DNA from 2 places in the Sporomusa rhizae genome. Region 2 is predicted to be linked to the other one. Evidence: a T-box and tRNA genes for the amino acid it is inferred to sense, from the RefSeq annotation. Region 2 holds a T-box; the other holds one or more tRNA genes.
The links. The T-box of region 2 lies ahead of ileS (isoleucine--tRNA ligase). A T-box ahead of a tRNA ligase gene usually reads a tRNA of that ligase, here a tRNA-Ile.
Positions count from the first base shown of each region.

Region 1: it encodes a tRNA-Ile, which carries the amino acid that the T-box ahead of ileS (isoleucine--tRNA ligase) is inferred to sense. The anticodon was not compared.

Region 1 covers NZ_CP156925.1:2,902,018-2,914,069, forward strand. The annotation lists gene SRRS_RS13660 (Nif3-like dinuclear metal center hexameric protein) at 1-1,038, opposite strand, end outside; gene SRRS_RS13665 (tRNA (adenine(22)-N(1))-methyltransferase TrmK) at 1,029-1,718, opposite strand; tRNA gene SRRS_RS13670 (tRNA-Val) at 1,917-1,992, opposite strand; tRNA gene SRRS_RS13675 (tRNA-Glu) at 2,066-2,140, opposite strand; tRNA gene SRRS_RS13680 (tRNA-Ile) at 2,219-2,293, opposite strand; tRNA gene SRRS_RS13685 (tRNA-Asn) at 2,344-2,419, opposite strand; gene rpoD (RNA polymerase sigma factor RpoD) at 2,483-3,592, opposite strand; gene dnaG (DNA primase) at 3,649-5,460, opposite strand; gene SRRS_RS13700 (deoxyguanosinetriphosphate triphosphohydrolase) at 5,753-6,748, opposite strand; gene SRRS_RS13705 (LptA/OstA family protein) at 6,886-7,359, shown strand; gene SRRS_RS13710 (pyruvate, water dikinase regulatory protein) at 7,547-8,368, opposite strand; gene SRRS_RS13715 (helix-turn-helix transcriptional regulator) at 8,361-9,014, opposite strand; gene glyS (glycine--tRNA ligase subunit beta) at 9,056-11,119, opposite strand; gene glyQ (glycine--tRNA ligase subunit alpha) at 11,124-11,999, opposite strand.
Region 2 covers NZ_CP156925.1:1,755,058-1,767,109, forward strand. The annotation lists gene SRRS_RS07795 (diguanylate cyclase domain-containing protein) at 47-2,092, shown strand; gene SRRS_RS07800 (helix-turn-helix domain-containing protein) at 2,293-2,619, opposite strand; gene SRRS_RS07805 (GGDEF domain-containing protein) at 2,788-3,441, shown strand; gene SRRS_RS07810 (hypothetical protein) at 3,438-3,635, shown strand; T-box leader at 3,726-3,939, shown strand; gene ileS (isoleucine--tRNA ligase) at 4,020-7,121, shown strand; gene SRRS_RS07820 (3D domain-containing protein) at 7,352-7,882, shown strand; gene SRRS_RS07825 (helix-turn-helix domain-containing protein) at 8,010-8,168, shown strand; gene SRRS_RS07830 (CitMHS family transporter) at 8,453-9,748, shown strand; gene SRRS_RS07835 (acyclic terpene utilization AtuA family protein) at 9,775-11,112, shown strand; gene SRRS_RS07840 (hypothetical protein) at 11,114-11,425, shown strand; gene SRRS_RS07845 (hypothetical protein) at 11,634-11,762, opposite strand; gene SRRS_RS07850 (CBO0543 family protein) at 11,866-12,052, opposite strand, start outside.

The DNA.
Region 1 (12,052 bases), 1.1 Mb from region 2:
TAAGTAGGAGGCGACACATTCTACTACAGGTTGCTCGGTAGCAAAATGACCTGCATCGATAATCGCTAAGCCTTCAGCAACAGCTTGTTGGGCTTCATGATATTTTACATCGCCAGTTATCAGTACATCCGCACCGGCGTTAACCGCGTTTTTGATCAAATCTGCACCGCTGCCGCCGCATACTGCCACTTTGGTAATCTTGGTGGTAACGGATCCGGCTGCTTTCACCGCGGTAATATTTAGTGCCGCTTTTACTTGACCAATAAACATCTCAAGACTTACGGGTTCGGCAAGACCTCCTATACGACCTAAACCATAGCTTGCCCCTGAATTTAGCAGCAAATATTCATCATAAGCGACTTCCTCATAAGGATGTGCGGCTATCATGGCATTAATAACTTGAGTCTTTAAATGCATAGGCACTATGGTTTCTAATCGATACTCCGGCACGAATTCAAGGGAACCTGTTTTGCCAATGTACGGATTAGTCCCCGCTAACGGAAGAAATGATCCTATCCCCTCTGTTGCAAACGAACAGTGACTGTAATTACCTGTATGACCAGCCCCAGCCTCCGACATGGTCATTCTTACTTTTTCAACATGAGAAACAGGAACAAATACTACTAATTTGCAAAGTTTATCCTGATGTACTGACGTCAATGCTTTGATATCTGTTAGTTTTAACTTTTGCGCCAGGATATCATTAACTCCCCCGGGAGCACTATCCAGATTAGTATGTGCGGCATATACGGCAATGCCGTTTTTAATCAACTTTGTTAATAAGCTGCCTAATGGCAAATCCGCTCTGATGTTCTTAATGCCTTTAAAGATCAGGGGGTGATGAGCAACTATCATATCAGCACCCACTGTCAATGCTTCATCAACAACGTCCCCATCAACATCTAAAGCAACAATAGCCTTATGTATCAGTTGCTCAGGATTTCCTACAAGCAAACCGACGTTATCCCACTCTTCAGCCAGATGCTTTGGCGCTAATTTTTCAAGTTCAGCCATAAGGGCGCGGCACTTTATAGGCATGACATTTTATCCTCCAAATCGTTTAGTTTTTTAGTAAAAGCTTTATACTTTTCAGAGTTAACAGCTTCCTTGCTATCTGCCATTGCCGATAGTACGCCACGCAAATGCCTGAGCAGCTCTTGAATATGACGCTTTAGCAAAGGATGTTTATTCTTCCAGAGCAGCGGACCAATCTCGTATAGTACAGCTTCGATCTGGCAGTCAGTTCCTGGTTCCGCCGCGATAATTTGATACATTTTACCCTCTTCTTCTACTAGTTCTTCAGCGACAATCTTCCAATTATTTTTATACAGCCAAATTCTAACGAGCGACGCCGCAATCATAGGTTGTAGAATAACACGCTTTAGCTTTGCGGTTATTTCCGGACGGGAGCTTAGAATGTCAATAATATTAGCTCCTCCCATTCCAGCGATTACGACAACATCCGCTTCCCCGGGATTAAGAACATCAAGACCATTGCCTTGACGTACGGCAATATATTGTTCCAATTGAGTGTCAGCAACAGCATTTTTGGCTGAAAGAAATGGACCGTGATGAATGTCTCCGGCAATTGCCCGACTAACTCTTTTTTGCTCGACAAGGTATATTGGTAAATATGCATGGTCAGTACCTATATCAGCTAAAATGGAAGCTTCAGGAACCATGTCCGCAATTGTCTGTAACCGTTCTCCTAGTCTCATATATTATAATTCCTCCTATCATCCTAGATAGTATTTCGGTCTATGGATAAAAAATCCTGTTAATAGTCTAAAACCTCGAAATATGTATACACGGCTTGCGCGATAACTAATGCAGCGTGCGATATAAAAGTTGCCTTTTCAGCTAAAGTTAACGGTTCAAGACAGCAAAAAACCTGCGAATATATTCGCAGGTTTTTATGGTGGGCGATGACAGGATCGAACTGCCGACATCCTGCTTGTAAGGCAGGCGCTCTCCCAGCTGAGCTAATCGCCCGTATTCGAAGTTCGATTTTTGACTTTCGAAATGTTTTATCGAATGTCTAAAATCGAGCATCGAATATCAAAGATGGTGACCCGTAAGGGAATCGAACCCTTGATACCGCCGTGAAAGGGCGGTGTCTTAACCGCTTGACCAACGGGCCATAATTGATGTTCGACTTTAGACTTTCGTACTTAACATTAATAATCGAATGTCGTATATCGAATTTCTAACAACGAAATGGTGGGCCCACCTGGGATCGAACCAGGGACCAGCCGGTTATGAGCCGGCTGCTCTACCGCTGAGCTATAGGCCCTAAAGAACTAAAACAGGTTTTCCGAAGAAAGCCTGTTTAATAAACTTATCTGGCTCCTCGAGTAGGACTCGAACCTACGACCGATCGGTTAACAGCCGATTGCTCTACCAACTGAGCTATCGAGGAATATCGCCAACGTTGATTATTATAAAACAATGTCTCTATTACGTCAAGTGCTTTATTTAGTTTTTATTCAAGAAAATCTTTCAATTTCTTGCTGCGGCTAGGATGACGAAGTTTCCTAAGAGCTTTAGCTTCAATCTGACGTATGCGCTCACGGGTGACGCCAAAATATTGTCCAACTTCCTCCAGTGTACGAGCGCGACCATCGTCTAGACCAAACCTAAGGCGCAATACTTTCTCCTCACGTGGAGTTAGTGTTTCTAATACTTCTTCCAGCTGTTCTTTAAGCAACATGAAAGATGCTGCTTCAGCAGGAGCCGGGGCATCCTGATCTTCAATAAAATCACCTAGATGCGAGTCTTCCTCTTCACCAATTGGCGTTTCTAGGGAGACTGGCTCTTGGGCAATCTTCATGATTTCCCGTACTCTTTCTACGCTAACATCCATAGCTTTAGCTACTTCTTCCGGAGATGGTTCACGGCCTAATTCTTGCAGAAGTTGGCGTGATACCCTGATTAGCTTATTTATGGTTTCTACCATGTGAACTGGAATACGAATAGTTCTGGCTTGGTCAGCGATAGCCCTGGTTATTGCCTGACGAATCCACCAAGTAGCGTACGTACTAAACTTATATCCCTTGTTATAATCAAATTTTTCTACAGCCTTAATCAAGCCTAAATTTCCTTCTTGAATTAAATCAAGGAATAGCATACCTCTGCCAACATACCGTTTCGCGATGCTAACTACCAAACGCAAGTTAGCTTCAGCAAGTCGCCGCTTTGCTTCCTCATCCCCTTGTTCCATACGTTTGGCCAGTTTAATTTCTTCATCAGCTGTCAAGAGCGGAACCCGGCCAATTTCTTTGAGGTACATACGGACAGGATCATCAATGCTAATACCCTCAGGAATGGTGAGATCTATATCTACTTCTTCTTCGGCCGTTTCTTCAATTTCAGACATATCTGGGCCTTCAATAAGTTCAACGTCTGGAACTTCATCTACAATTTCAATACCTTTGTTATTAAAGATTTCATACATATCATCAATTTCATCCGGACTCATGTCTTCAGTCTGCATTGTATCCATAATTTCAGAATACGTTAGTACACCGCGTTTTTTACCCTTGTGTAGAAGTTCATTCACATGTTCAACCGGTGCATTTTTTTTATCGGCCATAGTTTTCCCCCCTTCCCCTGGTAATTGACGATAGTTGGTATATCCTTACTTGCTTGTTAATGATGCAATTTACTAATTTCATGTTTAATTCGCTGACTTTCCGCCAGTTCCTGCAGAAAGCTACTATCCCCCATGCGTTCTAATTCATCGGCCATCAACCGATGTTGTTCATACAAAGTAGTTAAATGTGCCAGCCTAATTGTTTTGATACAATCGTCTACTGATTTAACTACATCCTGTAATTGTATTTCCATCAACATAATATGTGAAAATTCATTGTTTGCTTTCTCACTCAGGTTATTAACTATTGTATTTAGGTCGGTCTGTGTAATATTTTTTTCCATATTATACGCATTAAATATTAAATTAATTATCTCTTGCTGTAAAACCCCTTGTATTTCTTGCGGAGAAATTTGAGAAAAAACATAAGGGATAAGCGATAAATCTTCGCACATCATTCTAATAAGTTGCCGTTCCGCCTGAACTACAGCCGGTGCTGGTTGCTTATATAATAATGCAATATTTATAGTTTTCCCGTTTTTTACATTTTTATCCTTTTTGGATTGAACTATATATTTTGTAATTTCAGTACGTAAAGCGCTTTCATCCACAGTTAATACTTGAGACAGCCTAGTAATGTGTGCATTTACTTCTACAGCATTTTCAGCCTCAGCCAGGATAGGCGCCAATTTACCGACAACAGCAATCTTCCCTTGAACTGTAGTATAATCATCTGATTTTAATGCCTGATCCAGTTGATAATTTAACAATGGCTGAGCAGACGCAATTAGCTCTTGGAAAGCTGAGCTGTCATGCTTTCTAACAAATTCGTCCGGATCCTTACCATCAGGCATTGATACTACTTTAATCGCAGCCCCCATGGAACGCACTGTAGCTAACGCTCTCACAGTAGCATTTTGACCAGCAGCATCAGTATCATATGAAAACAATAGTTCTGCATTAAGTTTTATTAGGTTTCTAGCTTGCTCCGGCGTAAAAGCTGTCCCCAGTGATGCCACTACATTTTTGATTCCGTGACTATACAGTGTTAAAGCATCCATATAGCCTTCGACGATAATCACTTGACCAGACTCACGGATATGCTTGTAAGCCTTATCGAACCCATATAAAACATGCCGTTTATTAAAAAGCTGAGTTTCTGGCGAATTCAAGTATTTTGGCTGAGAATTATCTAAAACCCTGCCGCCAAAACCAATTGCCCGCCCACGCACATCCCTTATCGGAAACATAATCCGATTTCGGAACCGGTCATAAACACCTTCACCCGACGTGCGCGCAGCGCATAATCCTGATTTTAATAAAATGTCGAGATCTATGCCCCGTTTACTAAATGCTAGAGATAGTTTATCCCATAATGGTGGCGCAAACCCTAATTTGAAAAAGCTAATATGTTCAGCTGAAATACCACGGCTTGCCAAATATTCTCGTGCAGGTTTGCCAAATTTGGTTTTTGTTAAGCATGCATGAAAAAAATCAACGGCCAGCTCATTAACTTGATATAGTTTGGCAAGTTCCTGCTCTCTGGCTAGCTCCAATGGTGTTTTATCTTTTTCCGGTAAGGGTATATTTAATTTTTTGGCTAACAGTTTAACTGCTTCAAAAAAAGTAATGTTTTCAACCTTCATTAAAAAATTAAAAACATTACCACCGGTTTGACAACCAAAACAATAGAAAAAACCTTTGTCCGGTGTAACCGAAAACGAAGGAGTTTTTTCATTGTGAAAAGGGCAGCAACCCCAATAATTTTTCCCTTTCTTTTTTAACGCGACATAATCAGAAACAACACTTACAATGTCACTCTCTGAGCGCAATCTATCGATAAAATCATCGAAAACTGCATCCTTCATAAACTCACCTTATCCAGGCAATGAGCAAATTTTCCTGCTGTGATTCAAATTTGTTCGATATGCAAAATGTTCCAGCATTTGACTTAATTCTACATAAAAAATAATATTCCTGCCAAAGGCCAGCAAATGATATAAAGTTGTTCATAATAGTAATTTTACTTTTCCTTTAGCATTTTTTTATTTAGTAATTATTATTCAATATCAATGACAAAATTCCTCTTTTGTGCCTTGACAAATGTAATAATATTTGCTCAAAAAAAAAACAGAGCTCAATAAGAGCTCTATCAGCTATTTAACGTACAGCCCAGGTCGCTGGAATAAACAATTTTTCAAACTGCTTTATAGCGTATAGATCAGTCAAACCTGCAATATAGTCAATCACCACTGTCTGAAGCCCCCACCGCTCTTCTCGTTCCAGAAATTCCTGAGGTAAACTGCTTGGATTGGATATATAATATTCAAAAAGCTTGCTAATAACATACTTAGCTTTTTTCCGGTCAGGTTCAAGCTCTGTGGAATGATATATTTTTTTAAACATAAATTCACGAAAATCATCCATAGCGGCTTTAACCTTCCTGGACATAATAATTTCGTTTTTTTCATCCGATTCGGTAATGATATCTGACACCATTACCGTAATCATTGTCGACGGGTCTGAGCCCAATACCTTACTCACACTTGCTGGTAAGTCTTGAGGCTGTAACATACCCGCGCGAATACCATCGTCATAGTCATGGCATAAATAAGCAATACGATCGCCGCTGCGAACTATATTTCCTTCAAGTGTAAATGGTTTATTATCACCTGTATGAGTTAAGATGCCGTCTCTAACCTCAGCGGTCAGATTTAATCCTTGTCCACCCCGCTCCAGATGTTCAACAACTCGTAAACTTTGCTCATTATGATTATAGTGACCAATAAGTTCACGTAAAGCATATTCTCCGGCATGACCAAACGGGGTGTGTCCGACATCATGTCCTACAGCAATCGCTTCGGTCAAATCTTCATTAAGCCTAAGTCCACGCGCGATTGTCCGGGATATTTGTGCTACTTCCAGGCTGTGTGTCATACGCATACGGTAATGGTCGCCAGGAGATATATAAACTTGGGTTTTGTGTTTTAATCGCCGGAAGGCTTTACTATGAATAATACGATCCCTATCCCGTTGAAAAGCTGTTCTAAAGTCACAAAACGGCTCTTCCCGATCCCGGACAGCTTCACGACTCTTCGCTGCGTATTTGGATAGTATTTTAAATTCTTGTTCTTCAATACGTTCACGAACTTTCATATAATCAGCCTCCTTCTACCTTATATTATAACATTATTTACCTCTGATACACTATCATATAATTAGGATTACACTTTTTGCCAGAGAAAAAATGTTAATTATTTGCTATAATAGGAACAGGAAAGGGGTGAGTAAGGATGAGATCCAGAATATTGGTATCAACTATTTTGGTACTAGTCCTTTTAACAGGTGTCGCATTAGCAAAACCAGTTGTAAATGCTGATCGTACATACTTTGATATTAATACAGGTCTATATGTTCTAAATGGCAATGTTCGCATTGAAGTAAGCAATAGAGTTGTAACCGCTGGTCAAGCAAAAGTAAACCCGGCCACACTTGAAGTTTGGGGCTCGGGTGGTATAACAGTAACTCAAGACGATATTTATTTCACAGGTGACAGTGTCTATGTTTATGGAATTAAAGATCGAGCTAAAATCGATGGCGGAGTAAATTTATCACGCAATGGATTAACCATCACAGCCGATAGTGTTGATTTTAACTGGCGTACCCGTATTGCAGTATTTAACGGTAATGTCCAGGTTTCTCAAGATGGCGGTAACTGGTCTGCCAATTCGGTAAGCTATAATGTAGACTCAAATAATTTTTTATAAGTAAATTAAAATCCCTGGCGACTTATCAAAAAGCCGTCAGGGATTTTTTTTGTCCTGTAGGAAAGTATAACTTTCCGCCTGAATAAGGGCAACATCGGCTTCCGCTTTCGCCAAAGGCTCGGCGTAAGCCGTGTTTTCTTTATCCGGACGAAACTATTACTTCTCTAAGGGTGTAAACAATTCATCCTTATTGATTGGCCAGTTTATTTTTATGGACTACATCTAATATTCGGTTAGCAGTTTCTTCTATCGCTTTGTTTGATACATCAATGATCGGACAGCCTAAGCGGCGCATAATGGATCTGGCATACTCCAGTTCTTCGTTTATTCGCTCAATATTGGCATAGCTGGCATCCGGCGCTAGACCCATTGTTTTTAAGCGCTCGCTGCGAATTTCGTTGAGTTTAAACTGATCGATAACCAACCCAACGATACGTTGTGACGGTACTTGGAAAAGCTCTTGCGGTAATGGCGCTTCTGGTACAAGCGGTACATTTGCCACCTTAACTTTCTTATAGGCTAAATACATACTAAGCGGAGTTTTAGACGTACGAGACACACCAATTATAACGATATCGGCTTTTAACAGCCCTAAAGGGTTTTTCCCATCGTCGTATTTAACAGCAAATTCTACTGCCTCCACTTTTTTAAAATACTCCTGATCCAGTTTATGAACAAGACCTGGTTTAAGTCGTGGAACTAAGCCCGTAACGTTTTGTACGGCATCAATCATCGGACCCATAATATCAATTGTGGGAATGTTATAATCTTTAGCCTGCTGTTGGAGTGCTTCTCTTAGATCTGGAGAAACCAAGGTATGGCAGATAACGCAAGTATGTTTTGCTGCTTCCCGTACTGTTTCGGCAATTTGCTCGGCAGAATTGATATAGGGTACCCTAATAATATCAATGTCTGCTGAACTAAACTGGCTGGCCGTTGCACGAGCAACCATTTCGGCAGTTTCACCGATAGAATCTGACAGTGCATAAACAATCGGTAGATTAGCTATAAGTGTTCCCTCCTCGTCCTTCGCCAAGCTCAACAAATAATCTGGCGATATTAGTTTTGGTAAGCCGTCCGACGACTTCTTGTGCTTTATTCCCCCCCTGACTGACTGGAGAAACAACAGGAAGACTATCTACTTCATTCTCAATAATCTTCTTTGCAGCCATTAAAACAGATTCGTCAGGGGACGTTACAATTATTTTAGGCACCGGTGTCATTAGCACTTTAACAGGCATCTTGTGAAGATCACTGCCACCCATCGCTACTTTAAGTGCATCCTTACGTGATACAACTCCGGCCAGAATTCCACCCGGTTCTACTACAAACACCGAACCAACATCCTCCAGGAACATAGTGACAACGGCATCATACGCACTTGTCACTACTGTTACGACAACAGGTACGGACTGAACATCTTGGACTTTTATCCTGCTTATTTGCTCGGTAAACAAGCTTAGCGCATTCTTGCCGGTATAGTAATAGCCTACTTTAGGGCGGGCTTCTACCATACCGGACATAACCAGGATAGCTAAATCTGGTCTGAGTGCCGCTCGAGTTACATTAAGACGCTCAGCAATCTGTTCACCTGTAATCGGGCCTAAAGTTTTAACCATCTCAGCAATTTTTTCTTGCCGCGGCGTTAAACCCAATAACTATCCCCCCTTTCGTGCATAAAGGCATACATAAAAAACTACATAACAACAATTTTAGTTAAATCTGCCGTATTTCCCGCTAAACCAGATATCGCTTTTAGCAAAGCCAACCGGTTATTCTTGACAGCGGCATTTTCAACCATAACCATAACAGCTCCAAAAAATGCATCGATCGGAGCCGCTAATGAAGCTAAAATTGTCAGTATGCCTTGAAAATTCTTTTCTTGTTGGTATTTTTCGATTGCAACTTTGGCCTCTGTATAAGCTTTAAATAAAGCATGCTCTGCGTCGGTTTCGAATAAATTTGCATTAATGCTGTCCGATTGAGCATTTTTTGCTAAATTACCAACACGAGTAAGTGCTTGCACCGTTTTTTGCATCGCAATTGTGCCACCTTCGACAGATATTGCCCTAGCTCTTAGCCAGGTATCATAAATATCGTCACTTCCGGTTGCCAGCACAGCATCAATCATATCATACCGTAATTGTTCGTCAGTTAAAATATTCTTAATACGGAGACGGAAAAACTCTTGAATTTCGTCTAATAATTTTGCCCGCTGCTCGGTATCGGTTATACCAAGTAAATCCATAGCCTGGTTGGCAATTGCATTTAATGAAACATGATATTTTGCGTCAATTAAAATATTTACAATACCAAGCGCCTGCCGTCTTAGAGCATAGGGATCCTGTGATCCTGTGGGGACAAGTCCCCTGCTGAAAGTCGCAACAATATTATCCATTTTGTCAGCTATGCTGATCATCCGGCCAGCTATTGTCTGCGGTAACACATCTCCGGCAAATCTCGGCAGATAGTGCTCAAAGATAGCTTCAGCCACTTCTGGTTTTTCGCCGTTTATGTGAGCATATTCACGGCCCATTATACCTTGCAGCTCGGTAAATTCAAAAACCATTCCAGTTACCAAGTCTGCTTTTGCCAAATGGGCAGCGCGGTTAATTGTGTCGAGTTCTGGTTGGGAAGCGTCCTGCATTTTGGCAATGCCAACTGCCAAGCGTTCTAACCGCAGAACTTTATCAAAAAGAGTACCTAATCCTTCTTGGAAGACAATTGTTTTTAGCTTTTCCACTCGCTCTGCCAGCGGCACTTTTTTATCCTCTTCAAAAAAGAACTTGGCATCTGCCAATCTCGCCTTTAGTACCCGTTCATTACCATGACGTACGATATCAATATGTTCAGGCCCACCGTTCCGTACGGTAATAAATATTGGTAGCAGCTTGCCTGATTTATCCTTAACCGGAAAATAGCGTTGATGCTCCCGCATCGGAGTAATAATAGCTTCCGGCGGAAGGCTTAGGTATTTTTCCTCAAAACTACCGCATAACGCTGTTGGGTATTCAACCAGATGAACTACCTCTTCAAGCAGCTCTTCATCAATTGTTGCTGTTCCGCCCCGGCTTACAGCCAAATTCTCAATCTGTTCTTTAATTACACGGCGGCGTACATCCTGATCGACCATAACAAAGTTGTCGGCTAGTTTAGCAAAATAATCTTCCACCGAGTTAACTTCTACCTCAGCTTTTCCTAAAAAGCGATGTCCGCGTGTAATTTTTCCGGAAGTAACACCAGGTAAAGCAAATGGTATAACCTGGTCACCAAATAAAGCTACTATCCACCGGATAGGACGAACAAACTTCATGTCCAAATTGCCCCAGCGCATATTCTTAGGGAAAGATAAATGAGTAACAATATCGTTTAACAATTCCGGAAGAATTTCGGCAACGGGCCGGCCTACTTCTTGCACAATAGCATATACGTAGCCGTCTTTAACAACCAAATCCGAAGCCTCAACACCTTGACCGCGGGCAAACCCTAAAGCCGCTTTAGTAGGGGTACCATCTTCGGCAAAAGCTATCTTAACAGCAGGTCCTTTATTTTCACTATGTTTGTCTGCTTGCGTATCAGCAACTTTTCTCACAACAAGTGCCAGACGCCGCGGAGTACCAATAACTTTGATTTCGTCGTGACTAATCCTAAGGTCAGTTAGTTTAGTTTTAGCTGTTGTTTCAAGTTGCTTTAAAGCATTAGGTATAAACTTTGCAGGAATTTCTTCTGTTCCAATTTCCAATAACAAATCTTTAGTCATTACCTTACTTACCTCCCTTTAGGAGCGGGTAGCCCAGTTTCTCACGCTGTTCTAAATAACCTTGCGCACACAGCCGGGCCAGGTTACGAACTCTGCCAATAAAACCGGTACGTTCACTAACGCTAATAGCACCACGGGCATCAAGCAGGTTAAAGCTATGAGAGCATTTTAAAACGTAATCATAAGCAGGAAGCACATACCCTAGCTCAACAACGCGAATAGCTTCTTTTTCATACATATCGAATAAATTGAATAAAAGGTCGATATCAGCAATTTCAAAATTATAGTAGGACTGTTCTACTTCATTGCGATGAAAAACGTCGCCATAAGTAATACCATTTACCCATTCAATATCAAATACATTTTCCACACCTTGAATATACATGGCTAAACGTTCTAAGCCGTATGTAATCTCAACAGCTACCGGCTTGACATCAATACTGCCTACTTGCTGAAAATAGGTAAATTGGGTAATTTCCATACCGTCAAGCCATACTTCCCAACCTAATCCCCAGGCACCAAGAGTAGGTGATTCCCAGTTATCCTCAACAAAACGGATATCATGTTTGGCTGGGTCAATACCCAGTTTTGCCAAACTGGCCAAATATAATTCTTGAATGTTAGCCGGTGAAGGCTTCATTATTACTTGGTATTGATGATGCTGGAATAAACGGTTAGGATTGTCACCGTACCGTCCGTCAGCAGGCCGGCGTGACGGTTCAACATACGCTACATTCCAAGGTTCAGGTCCGAGTGCCCTCAAAAAAGTTGCCGGATTCATAGTACCTGCGCCTTTTTCCACATCATAAGGCTGTTGGATAATACAATTTTGTTCAGCCCAGAATTTTTGTAATGTCAGGATTATCTCCTGAAATGTCATAATTGTAACCTCCTACTAAAAAATAAAAACATCTTGTCCACGTAACTTAGTTA
Region 2 (12,052 bases):
CAACATATAGCATCAAATGATAAACAGAGACTAGGAGTCTACTTCAATGATCACCTTTGGCGAAAAGATAAAAACATTGTTTTCTTATAATACAATTTTTGGTTTTACTAGATTGCTTTTATTGATATCTGTCAGTGTTTTTATCCTGTCCTTTTACCTTTTTGCTTTGCAAGAAATTGAGACAACCCGTGGATACATCTTGAAAAACTTTGAACAAACTATTAATATTCAGCGAAGTATGGTCGAGAACTGGTTTATTGAGTATGCTGGGAGGATAAAGACCTTCTCAGAGCTAAAGTCGACGCGAGATGGTGATATGGAAGTAATAAAGACAAATATCGAAGTATTTTCTCGTAATAATTCCGACTTTTCATGGTTAGCTTTCATTGATATAAACGGAAGGACTCATGATGGGTATAACGTTTCAGACCGAGAGTACTTTAAGCAGTGCTTGCTTGGAAGATCGTATATATCCGATGTGCTTTATGGACGAGTTACAAACATGCCGTTTATATCCTTTTCATCTCCTGTTTTTGATCATAACGGTAATGTTATCGGAGTAGTTGTTGGAGCGGTGAAACTAACGACAGTTAGCAAAATTATGGAGCAATTTCAATTTGGGGTAACAGGTGAAACATATCTCGTTGACCGAAACGGAATGATGATTACTCCAACGCGGCTGGCTAGTGACGCGGCATCCCAGGGAATGCCCAATACTGATGGGCATTTTAACATAAAAGGTACATACGGATTTGAACAGGTGGTACAGGGTAAATCAGGATCTGAAGTATACATGGATTTTCGCGGGCAACGTGTGTTCGGTGCGTTTTCACCAATTGGAGATCACGATTGGGTAATAATTGCCGAAGTTGATGAAAATGAGGTTTTGACTCCTCTTTATAAAAAACTTGGTAAGTTATGTTTGGTATACTTTGTTTTATTAGCTATATTAATATATTTAGTTACCGCTTTTGTAAGAAGGATTAACTCTCCGGTTTTCGCTTTAATGGAAAAGGCTAATCGAGTAGAACGTGGAGATTATAGTGCAGTATCCCAAGAAGGCTCTTTTTTAAAAGCTCCTCAGGAATTGCAGTACCTGAACAAGGCTTTTGTTTCCATGGCGCAACAGTTGATTGCTACAATTGGTGAATTGAACCGAGTAAATAATCTGCTTGTAGAGGCAGAAGATAAATTTCGAAGTCTCGTGGAGAATTCTCTTGTTGGCATTTCTATTTTACAGGATGGAAAGATAGTATATTTAAACCCAAAAATGGAAGAACTGATTGGTTATACTACGAAAGAAGCAAAACAGTTGAGTAGTTATCTTGAATACGTTCATCCTGATGATAGAGAATTAGTTTTGGATAAAGCGCGAAGGCGAAAGGCGGGAGAGGCGGGTCACTTTAATTACGAAATTCGTATTCTGCGCAAAAATGGTACTATTATTGATGTTTATATACTTACTTCTACCTGTATAATTAATGGCAAGAAAGCTATTTTAGGAAGCATGATTGACATTAGTGATCGTAAAAGATGGGAAAGTACACTGGAATATATTAGCTACCACGACACTGGAACAGGTCTATATAATCGTGCCTACTTCGAACTGCAAATAAAGCAAATGTCCAAATCTGACCATGATATTGGAATTATTATGTGTGATGTGGATGGATTGAAAATAATTAATGATTCGCTAGGGCATCATGCTGGCGATGCATTATTAAAGGCAGCAGCACAAACGATTTTATTTGATGATAAGCGAATTATTTCGGCGCGAATTGGCGGTGATGAATTTGCGCTTCTAGTATGGGATGCTACTGAAGATAATTTAAATGCAATGATTAAAAAAATTACCACCAAAGTCGAAGCTTATAGAGGCAGCAAAGAGGCGCTACCACTATATATTTCTCTTGGTTATTGTTTAGGAAAAGGGTATAGTATAGCTGATGTTTTACGTCAAGCTGATGATGCCATGTATCAAGATAAGAATACCAATCGAATGGAAGTTAAAGAAAAGATTACAAGGAATTTGGGTGAGCTGATTCACGCTAAAACAGGGGACAAGAATTATGCCGAAACGGATTTGGATTAGATAATATTGATCAAAAATGTGTCAGACCATAACATGAATGAAAATATAGCGTATTGAAAAGAAGGATAGGTTTACCCGAGAAGCGAGCAAACCTATCCTTTTTACTTTTGAACATATCGAATTGTAGTTGTCACATATTGAATTAGTCGCTGTAGGAAGAAGCAGTTTTACATCGATTTGCTGCAGTTTCTTATTGGATTCTACTTATATTTATTAATGAGTTTAGCTATATCAATTATTAACTGGCGTTGTTCGAGTGAAAAGTCTTGAAGGAACTGGGCTATATCTGATTTAAGGTAATCTTTCGATGAGTAGGAAACACCCGTAATAAAGTAGCCTGGATCAGTGTTTAGCAGGCTTGCTATGCGTATTAGCATTTCAAGATTGAGTTTCGTTTTACCGTTTTCAACTTGGCTGATATAAACAGTAGAAACTTCTAGGCTTTCTGCAAGTTTTTCTTGTGTGAGATTTTTTTGTTTACGAATTTTTTTTATTCGTTGCCCAATGGCACTGTAATCAATGTACATGCACATCACCTGACCTTAACTATATCAATGGAAGAAAAATGTTTACATATACCTATTGCTTAATATTAAGTAATGAATTAAAATTAATTAGTGGATTAATATTAAGCATAAAAAAGTTGATTAGCGAACTTCTAGTACTTGAGGGTTAGTAGAGGAGGGCAAGTCTAAGTGTTTTACAATCACGCTCGTTTCATACTCGCTATACTTGGAATAGTAATAGGTTTAATTGGATATTTATTGGGCACAGTTTATCCAATCGGCTATGAAAGATTTTTTTGGCTAGCGGCTGCTTTAATTTTTTCCATCGAAGGATTTGTAATTGGCGGTTTAATCCAAAGGTTAAGTATCAGTTCCCACACGGATTATTTAACAGGTTTATGGAACCGGAGATATTTCTATTCAAAGCTGGACGAAAAACGATTACCTACGGTAAAACAACAGATGTGTGTTGCCATGATTGATGTGGACGACTTTAAAAGTATTAACGATATATATGGTCATGCTATCGGTGATTTACTATTGTCCGGTATCGCAACTATATTAAAAAAAGATACTCGCAACAAGGATGTTGTTATTCGTTGGGGCGGTGATGAATTTGTAATCATTTTTAACGAGATCTCCCTGAAAACTGCTCTCGAAGTTATGGAGCGCATTCGCGATAAAATAGAAGGTACTTTTTCACCATATCATGTAACTGTAAGCAGCGGGATAATCTCGCTGGAACAAGAGCAGGATGTAAAAGACATCTTAATAAAAGCCGATCAAGCTTTGTATAAAGCCAAAGAACAAAAAAATGCGATTGTTACGGTAGCTAACTTATGAATGCCAGGTATCCGGATTTTAAGAAACAAGAAACTGAGCTATATGATAAAATCCGGGGATTATCTGAAAAATTTGATCGGCTAAATAAAGCGGGAAAAGATACAACGAATACTTATCAGAGACTGGGGGCCGTACTGGAAGAATTTTTGTTGTTCCGGAGAAAGGGAGCGAAAACAAAGCTCCGGGGTGAGTAAAACCTTATAGCAAGTTAAACAAACAAGTAGGATGGTTTGACATTTCACAATTGAAGAAGTATAATTTCAATAACATTTTGATATAGTTCTATAAAAGCTGTGAACAGGAAGAATATTACGGGAATAGAACCGTACAGAGAGCGGGGAGTGCTGAGAACCTGCAGGGAGTTGCCGGAAGAAAATCACCTGAGAGCTGATGACTGAATGCTTAGTAGGTTAATCCGTATTCCTGCGTTAAAGGATAAGGTATGCAGTACCTGAGAATATTAAGGTGGTATAACGAAGTAAAAACTTCGTCCTGATTAGGGGACGAAGTTTTTTTGTTCTTATAGATATTCTCTGGCATACAAGACGTTAAAGCGAATGAAAAGGAAGGGGCAGAACATGTATAAGAAAGTAAGTTCTAAGAATAATTTTGTGGAAATGGAAAAATCAATACTGGCCTTGTGGGAAGAAAAAGAGGTCATTGCTAAAAGTTTTAGTATGAACGAGGATAAGGAGTATTTTACGTTTTATGATGGCCCGCCGACTGCGAACGGCACTCCCCACATCGGTCACGTTGTTACCCGGGTTATAAAAGATTTAATTCCGCGGTATAAAGTCATGAAGGGATACAGAGTCTTGAGAAAGGCCGGTTGGGATACGCATGGACTGCCGGTTGAACTTGAAGTAGAGAAAAAGCTGGGTATTTCCGGCAAGCCGGAAATTGAAAAGTATGGGGTTGAGGAGTTCATAAAGAAATGCAAAGATAGCGTATTTACCTATGCTACACAATGGAAGGAAATGTCGGAGCGGGTGGCGTTTTGGATTGACATGGAAAATCCATATGTCACCTACCATAATGAGTATATTGAATCGGTTTGGTGGTCGTTAAAGCAGCTTTGGAATAAAGAGCTATTATATAAAGGACACAAAATCGTTCCCTACTGTCCGCGCTGTGGTACTGCCTTATCTTCTCATGAAGTGGCGCAAGGTTATAAAGATGTAAAAGACAATTCGGCCTATGTCAAGTTCAGACTTAAAGGGAAAAATGCGGCTATTCTTGTCTGGACGACTACCCCATGGACGTTGCCCAGCAATGTGGCATTGGCTATTAACCGGACCTACGATTATGTTGAAGTCATCAATAAAGATGAGCATTTAATTTTGGCGAAGGATCTATTGACTTGCCTTGAGGGTGAATACGAGCTGGTACGCGAATTCAAAGGGGAGGAGCTGTTAGGTCAGGAATATGAACCTATGTTCCGTTTCGTTAAACCGGAGAAAAAAGCCTATTTTGTTGTACATGGCGATTTTGTTACCCTAAATGATGGTACTGGCATCGTGCATATTGCCCCGGCCTATGGTGAAGATGATAACCGGGTTGGGCAAACATATGATTTACCGCTCATAAATCTGGTGGATGCGCAAGGTAACTTTGTGGAAGAAGTGACTCCCTGGCAGGGACTGTTTGTCAAAAAAGCGGAGGAAAAAATACTGGCCTTCTTAAAAGAAAACGGCATTCTATATAAAGCGGAAAAGTATCTTCATTCCTATCCATTTTGCTGGCGCTGTGACACTTCGCTTTTATATTATCCCCGTGTATCCTGGTTTGTCAGGATGTCATCGCTCCGGGATAAACTCTTGGAAAATAACGATAAAATTAATTGGTATCCGGATAACATCAAAAAAGGCCGTTTCGGCAATTTCCTGGAAAACGTAATCGACTGGGGGCTTAGTCGTGAACGGTACTGGGGCACGCCCTTACCAATCTGGGAATGCGAATGCGGACATCGAGAATGTATTGGCAGTATAGCGGAACTAAAGGAAAAAGGGCTGGATGTGCCTGATGATATCGACCTACACAAGCCGTATATTGACAAAGTGCAGATGAGTTGCCCGGATTGTGGTAAAAAGATGCAAAGAGTCAGCGAAGTCATTGACTGCTGGTATGATTCCGGCTCAATGCCGTTTGCCCAGCATCACTATCCGTTTGAAAACCGGGAACTATTTGAACAAAACTTCCCGGCGCAGTTTATCTCCGAGGCGGTTGACCAAACACGCGGCTGGTTCTATACACTCTTGGCTATTTCCACTGCCGTTTTTGGTAAGAGTTCGTTTGAGAACTGTGTTGTACTGGGGCATGTGCTTGATAAGCACGGTCTTAAAATGTCTAAACATAAAGGCAATGTCCTCAGTCCGTTTACCGTATTGGACAATCAAGGTGCCGATGCCCTGCGCTGGTACTTCTATACTGCCAGTGCTCCCTGGCTGCCTTCCCGTTTCTATGAAGAAGCCGTAATTGAGGCGCAGCGCAAATTTATCAATACGCTGTGGAATGTTTACTCCTTCTATGTGCTGTATGCGGAAATTGACCAGTTTGACCCGCAGAAATACCAGGGCAGACAGAGCCGTCACGTCATGGACAAATGGATTATCTCCAAGCTGAATACCCTGATTTATAAAGTCGATGAATACCTGAACGATTATAAAATCACCGGTGCTGCGCAGTTGATCGAAGAATTTACCGATGAACTTTCCAACTGGTATGTGCGGCGTAACAGAACGAGATACTGGTCGATGGAAATGACCGAAGACAAAATTGATGCCTATTTTACTCTGCATACCGTACTGAAAAAGCTGGTAATTGTCGCTGCTCCCTTTGTACCGTTCATTACCGAAGAAATTTATCAAAACCTGGTATTCGGTATCAACTCCCAGGCGTCGGAAAGCGTACATTTATGCTTGTGGCCGGACTATGATGAAACACAGGTTGATGAGAAGTTGGAAAAGGAGATGGAACTGGCTTACAGGATTTGTGTATTGGGTCGCAGCGCACGTAATCTTGCCAATATCAAAAACCGGCAGCCGCTGTCCAAGATGCTTGTCAGCACAAATGAATTGCCGGACTACTATGCTGACATCATTAAAGAAGAGCTGAACATCAAAGAAATAGTGGTTAATGCCAATATGTCCGATTATGTAAGTTACACAGTCAAACCTAATTTGCCGGTGCTGGGCAAGACGTACGGCAAATTGTTGACAGGTATCAAAACAGCAATCACCGAAGCCAACCAGATGGAACTGGCACTTAAAGTATCTTCCGGACAAAGCATTACGATTAATGTAGAAGGAACTTCGATTGCACTTAGCAGTGACAATCTCCTGGTAACGATGAACGGTCTGGAAGGGTTTACTTTTGCCGGCGAGGGTGAAGTGGGTGTAGTTTTAGACACTCATATTTCGGAAGAACTTAAAAACGAAGGTTATGTGAGAGAGATTATCAGCAAGCTGCAAAACATGAGAAAAGACAGCTCATTTGAAGTTGTTGACAAAATTATAGTCTATATGGCTGGTAATGGTTTGCTTGAAACAATTGTACAGCAATATAAAGAGTACATTATGAGTGAGACACTTGCTGTAAATATCGTATTTAATGCGGAACATAGCTATACTGAAGTAAACATTAACGGCGAAAAATTACAGCTGGCCGTGGAACGGCAGTAGGGGCGAAGGCTGCTAGATAAGGTTCTTTTCAAAGTTGTGGGTGCGAGTTCGAAACTTGGTTCGCTTCAAATAAAAGTCCTCCGATGATCGTCGGAGGACTTGTTTTTATTTGATAACGGTTAGTTTGATGGACTTTGATGATATTAAGAAAATTTATCCATTGATATCGTTTCTGTTTTACTAGTATAATATAAGCTAAGCCTCAATATATCCTTTGAAGGAGTGATAGGATGAGACTAAAATTGACTATTGGCACGATTATAATAGCTCTAATGCTTGGCGTCGGCATTAGCTACAAAACGACCATTGATCAAAAACAAGCAGCTGAAGTTCGAATAGCGCAAATAACGTCCGAGGCTCAAGTGAACAAGCAAAAAGTTGAGGATATGCAAAAAGATATAGCAATTTTAAGGCGTGAGCTGGCGGCTCAGCGTGAAGTCTACCCAACTAGTCGCGGTGGGCGGTTGGTGGCTCGCTACATAGACGGCGCACAAGTAACTTGGTACAACGACAAAGGTAAAACAGCTTCAGGCACAATAGCTACCTCGGGCAGGACTGTAGCCGTTGACCCAGACGTTGTTCCACTCGGTTCGGAAGTTGAGATTGTAATGCCTGACGGCAGAGCATTCCGGCGTATAGCAGAAGATACTGGAGGGGCGGTTAAAGGTAAAGTGTTTGACGTTCATATAGACGCTTCAGACGATGAACTATATGAGCTAGGGCGAACCCATGGGGTGAGAGTATTTGTTCTTGACCGGTAGAGATAGAGGAATAAAAAAGAGACACTCCTGCCTGATTTGTGATTATCTTGGCAGGAGTTTTGGCTTTGCTGCAAAAGCTGGATTGAGTTAGCGAACCATCACCTGACCCAATTAGGAAAAACGTTGTTTGGCTGGGCTTGTACAAGAAGCGGAGATAAAGATTATTTTTACTGCGTTAAAAATAGAGGGCAATACACTGGAAGGAAAAAAGAAAGTAGCTGAGCAACTAGGAATTTCGTTAGCAACCCTATATAACAAGTTAAAAGGGCAGCGCGGAAAAGTGTAATTGTTCTAATATATTAGAATAGGGCTTGGTCGATTTCTAATTATTTAGAAGTTGGCTTGAGTCTTTTTTTATTCATGGTTTAAGCCACTCCGGGAAAAGGACAATCCTTTTTTTATTCTAATAAATTAGAATGTTTTTATGAGAAAAGGGCATTTAGTCCGGGAAAAATGAGAAATTTAACTTTGGCATAGTTCTTGCGTTATTACTAAGTGAGCGAAAATATTAGGAAAGGAGTACAATAATAGAAATTTTGCTTGCAGCTTAATAATAAGGAGGAGGGTAAGTTGGCACTTCTTGGCTTAGTTACGTTGATTGTACTTTTAGGGGTAATTATTACAAAGAAAATGTCTCCGTTAATTGCTCTTATTTTTGTTCCGGTAGCAGCGTCGCTTGTCGGGGGTTTCGGTCTAGAAACCAGTAAATTTATCATTAAAGGTATTCAAAATATAGCCCCGGTTGCAACGATGTTCGTTTTTGCTATTTTGTTTTTCGGGGTGATGAGCGATGCAGGGCTGTTTGATCCAATTATTGACCGAATACTGAAAACAGTGGGAGCGAAGCCTACAAGAATCTTAATGGGAACAGCTCTCTTGGCCTTGCTTATTCATCTGGATGGATCGGGAGCTGTTTGCTTCCTAATTACGATACCGGCCATGCTCCCAATCTTTGAACGTCTCAAAATGGATAAAAGACTGTTATGCCTAATGGTTTCTTTAGCGGCCGGAGTTAACTATCTTCCCTGGACAGGACCTACGTTGCGCTCATCGGCCGCGCTGCACATTCCCGTTGCGGATATTTTTACACCTCTTATTATTCCTCAGGTAGTCGGAATAATCTATATGTTTGCTTTGGCTTTCTTTTTGGGAAAAAGAGAAGAGTCACGTCTTGGATTAACAGATGGAAAAGTAGAAGGTGTCGAACTTAAACGTGAAGTTAAAGAAGAAGAAAAGGCTTTGCGTCGTCCGAACAGATTTTGGATCAATGCGGTTCTTACATTGGTTGTGATGGGAACCATGATTAGCGGAAAAATTGATCCAGCTCCCATGTTCATGATCGGGACAGTACTGGCTTTAATTATCAATTATCCGAATGTCAGTGACCAGAAAGCTAGGATTGATGCTCATGCCAAAGCCGCGTTAATGATGGCCAGTATCCTATTAGCAGCAGGTGCATTTACCGGCATCATGAATGGTACAGGAATGATCACTGCGATGGCTAAGGTAGCAGTAGCGTTTGTCCCGCCTAGCTTAGCACAACATATTCCTTTTGGGATAGGTTTGATATCTATGCCTTTAAGTTTAATATTTGATCCAGACTCCTTCTATCTTGGCGTAATGCCAGTAGTCGCAGAACTTGGAAAAATGTTAGGAGTCCAACCTGTTGCCGTATTTCAGGCAGCACTAATGGGGCAAATGACAACCGGTTTTCCTGTCAGCCCGCTCACTCCCGCCACCTTTTTGATTGTTGGATTAACGGGGGTTGAGTTAGGAGAACACCAAAAGTTTTCTATTCCGTTCCTTTGGGCTGCTTCGGTAATCATGACAATTACCTGCGTTATTGTTGGGGTATTTCCATTATAGAACTTTGATAGTAGAGGTGAAATATTGTGAAGAAAATTAGAATTGGTTCTGGGGCCGGATATTCCGGCGATCGAATTGAGCCTGCCGTAGAGCTTGCCGTGAAAGGAAATATTCAGTATTTATGTTTTGAGTGTTTGGCTGAAAGAACTATTGCCATTGCCCAGCAGGCGAAGTTAAAGGATCCCAATGTTGGCTATGATCCTCTTTTAGAGGCACGCATGGAGGCGGTGCTAAACGTCTGTAAGAAAAATAACGTAAAAATCATCACAAATATGGGGGCCGCAAACCCTGTCGCCGGAGCGCAAAAAATTAAAGAAGTTGCTCAAAGACTGGGAATTAAAGATCTTAAGATAGCCGCTGTTTCCGGTGATGATGTACTAAGCACCATTAAAGATATGGATCTAAAGATCGAGGAGACCGGCGAAAAACTGGTCAGTATAAAAGATAAACTGGTGTCTGCGAACGCCTATGTTGGTGCAGAGCCCATTGTTGAGGCATTGAAAAATGGTGCTGACATAGTAATTACAGGGCGTGTAGCTGATCCCGCTCTCTTTGCCGCACCTATAATATACGAATTTGGATGGTCACCGGACAATTGGGATCTTATGGGGAAAGCTACCGTGCTTGGGCATTTGCTGGAATGCGCTGGTCAAATTACCGGCGGGTATTATTCAGATCCGGGTTACAAAGACGTTCCCGGAGTTGCTCATCTTGGTTTTCCGATCGCCGAAGTCCAGGAAAACGGAGAATTTTTTATTACAAAAGTGCCGGAAGCTGGAGGAATGGTTACACTCGACACGTGCAAAGAGCAGATGTTATACGAAATTCATAATCCTGCTGCCTATATTACTCCCGATGTTGCAGCGAATTTTACCGGCGTAGAGTTTAATCAAATTGGTAAAGACATGGTGCAAGTAACCGGGGCAACTGGTGCACCAAAAACAGACAGCCTCAAAGTTTCCATTGGCTATGTTGACAGCTATATTGGTGAAGGCCAGATTAGCTATGCTGGTCCTGGAGCGGTTGCCCGAGGTCAATTGGCGCTTGATATCGTTGCTGAACGACTGAAGTTAATGGGTGTTAAGTATCAGGAAATTCGGTTTGATTTAGTCGGGGTAAATTCGCTGCATGGCGATAAGTTATCCTCCGGACATGAACCGTATGAAGTTCGTGCCAGAGTTACGGGGCGTACTCAGAATATGAAAGAAGCGGTGCGTATCGGTAATGAGGTGGAAACCTTGTATACTAATGGTCCTGCCGGTGGAGCGGGCGCCTGGAAAGTAGCTCGCGAGGTAATAGCAATGGTTTCAGCATTAATTCCCCGTTCACTAGTTCAATCTAATGTTCATTACGAGGTGATATAACATGAAACTACGTGAAATAGCACATTCTCGCACCGGTGACAAAGGAAATACGTCAAATATTTCCGTGATTGCATATGATCCTATCAATTATGAATTCCTAAAGAAATATGTAACCGCTGTGAAAGTTAAAGAATTTTTCTCGGATATTGTTGAGGGGGACGTAGTACGCTATGAACTTCCTAAAGTAGGCGCATTGAACTTTGTTATGTATAATGCCCTTGGCGGTGGTGTAACACGGACACTGGCGCTTGATATTCATGGCAAATCCTTAAGCTCGGCCTTAATGAACCTTGAAATTCCTGATTTAGAATAATCTTTAGACTAAAGATACAAAAGGAATCCCGGTAATGGGATTCCTTTTGTATGTGCATTGAGCAAAATAAAGAAACAACTTTTTATAATAATTTGAGTCGGTCAGAGCGAGGCAGACTGATAAGCAATTGCTTAAGAGTCAGTAGCCAACCAGTCTTGCGCAAAAAAACGAGGGAGCCATAATAGGCCCCCCAGGAGGGATTTGGACATTAATTTTGTTTTTTATCTGTACCTTCATCAGTGGTGGTCCTATCTAAGGACCTTCTATTGGCGTACTCTTTCAAAATTTGTTGTTGCTTTTGCCACTCACCAGTACGATCAGTTAGTTTTTTGCCCATAAAATCACCTCCACCAAATAGTATTTCCTTGACAGGAAAAAATACGGCCGGTAAAATTTAAAAATTGACTTGGGGTGCAAGCGGTAAGCGTGATCGATAAATTTTAGTGAGGCTCCCCATCTTTATAAAACCATTTATGGAACGAATACCAGACATACCAACTGATTAACCACAAAATGTACGAATAATACCAATTATAGTTATTGTGATAAGTAATCATATCAGTATACCTTACAGCCAAATATTCAATTCCTGTTAAAATGGTTGTCCAAAGAAAAGTCCACTTGATT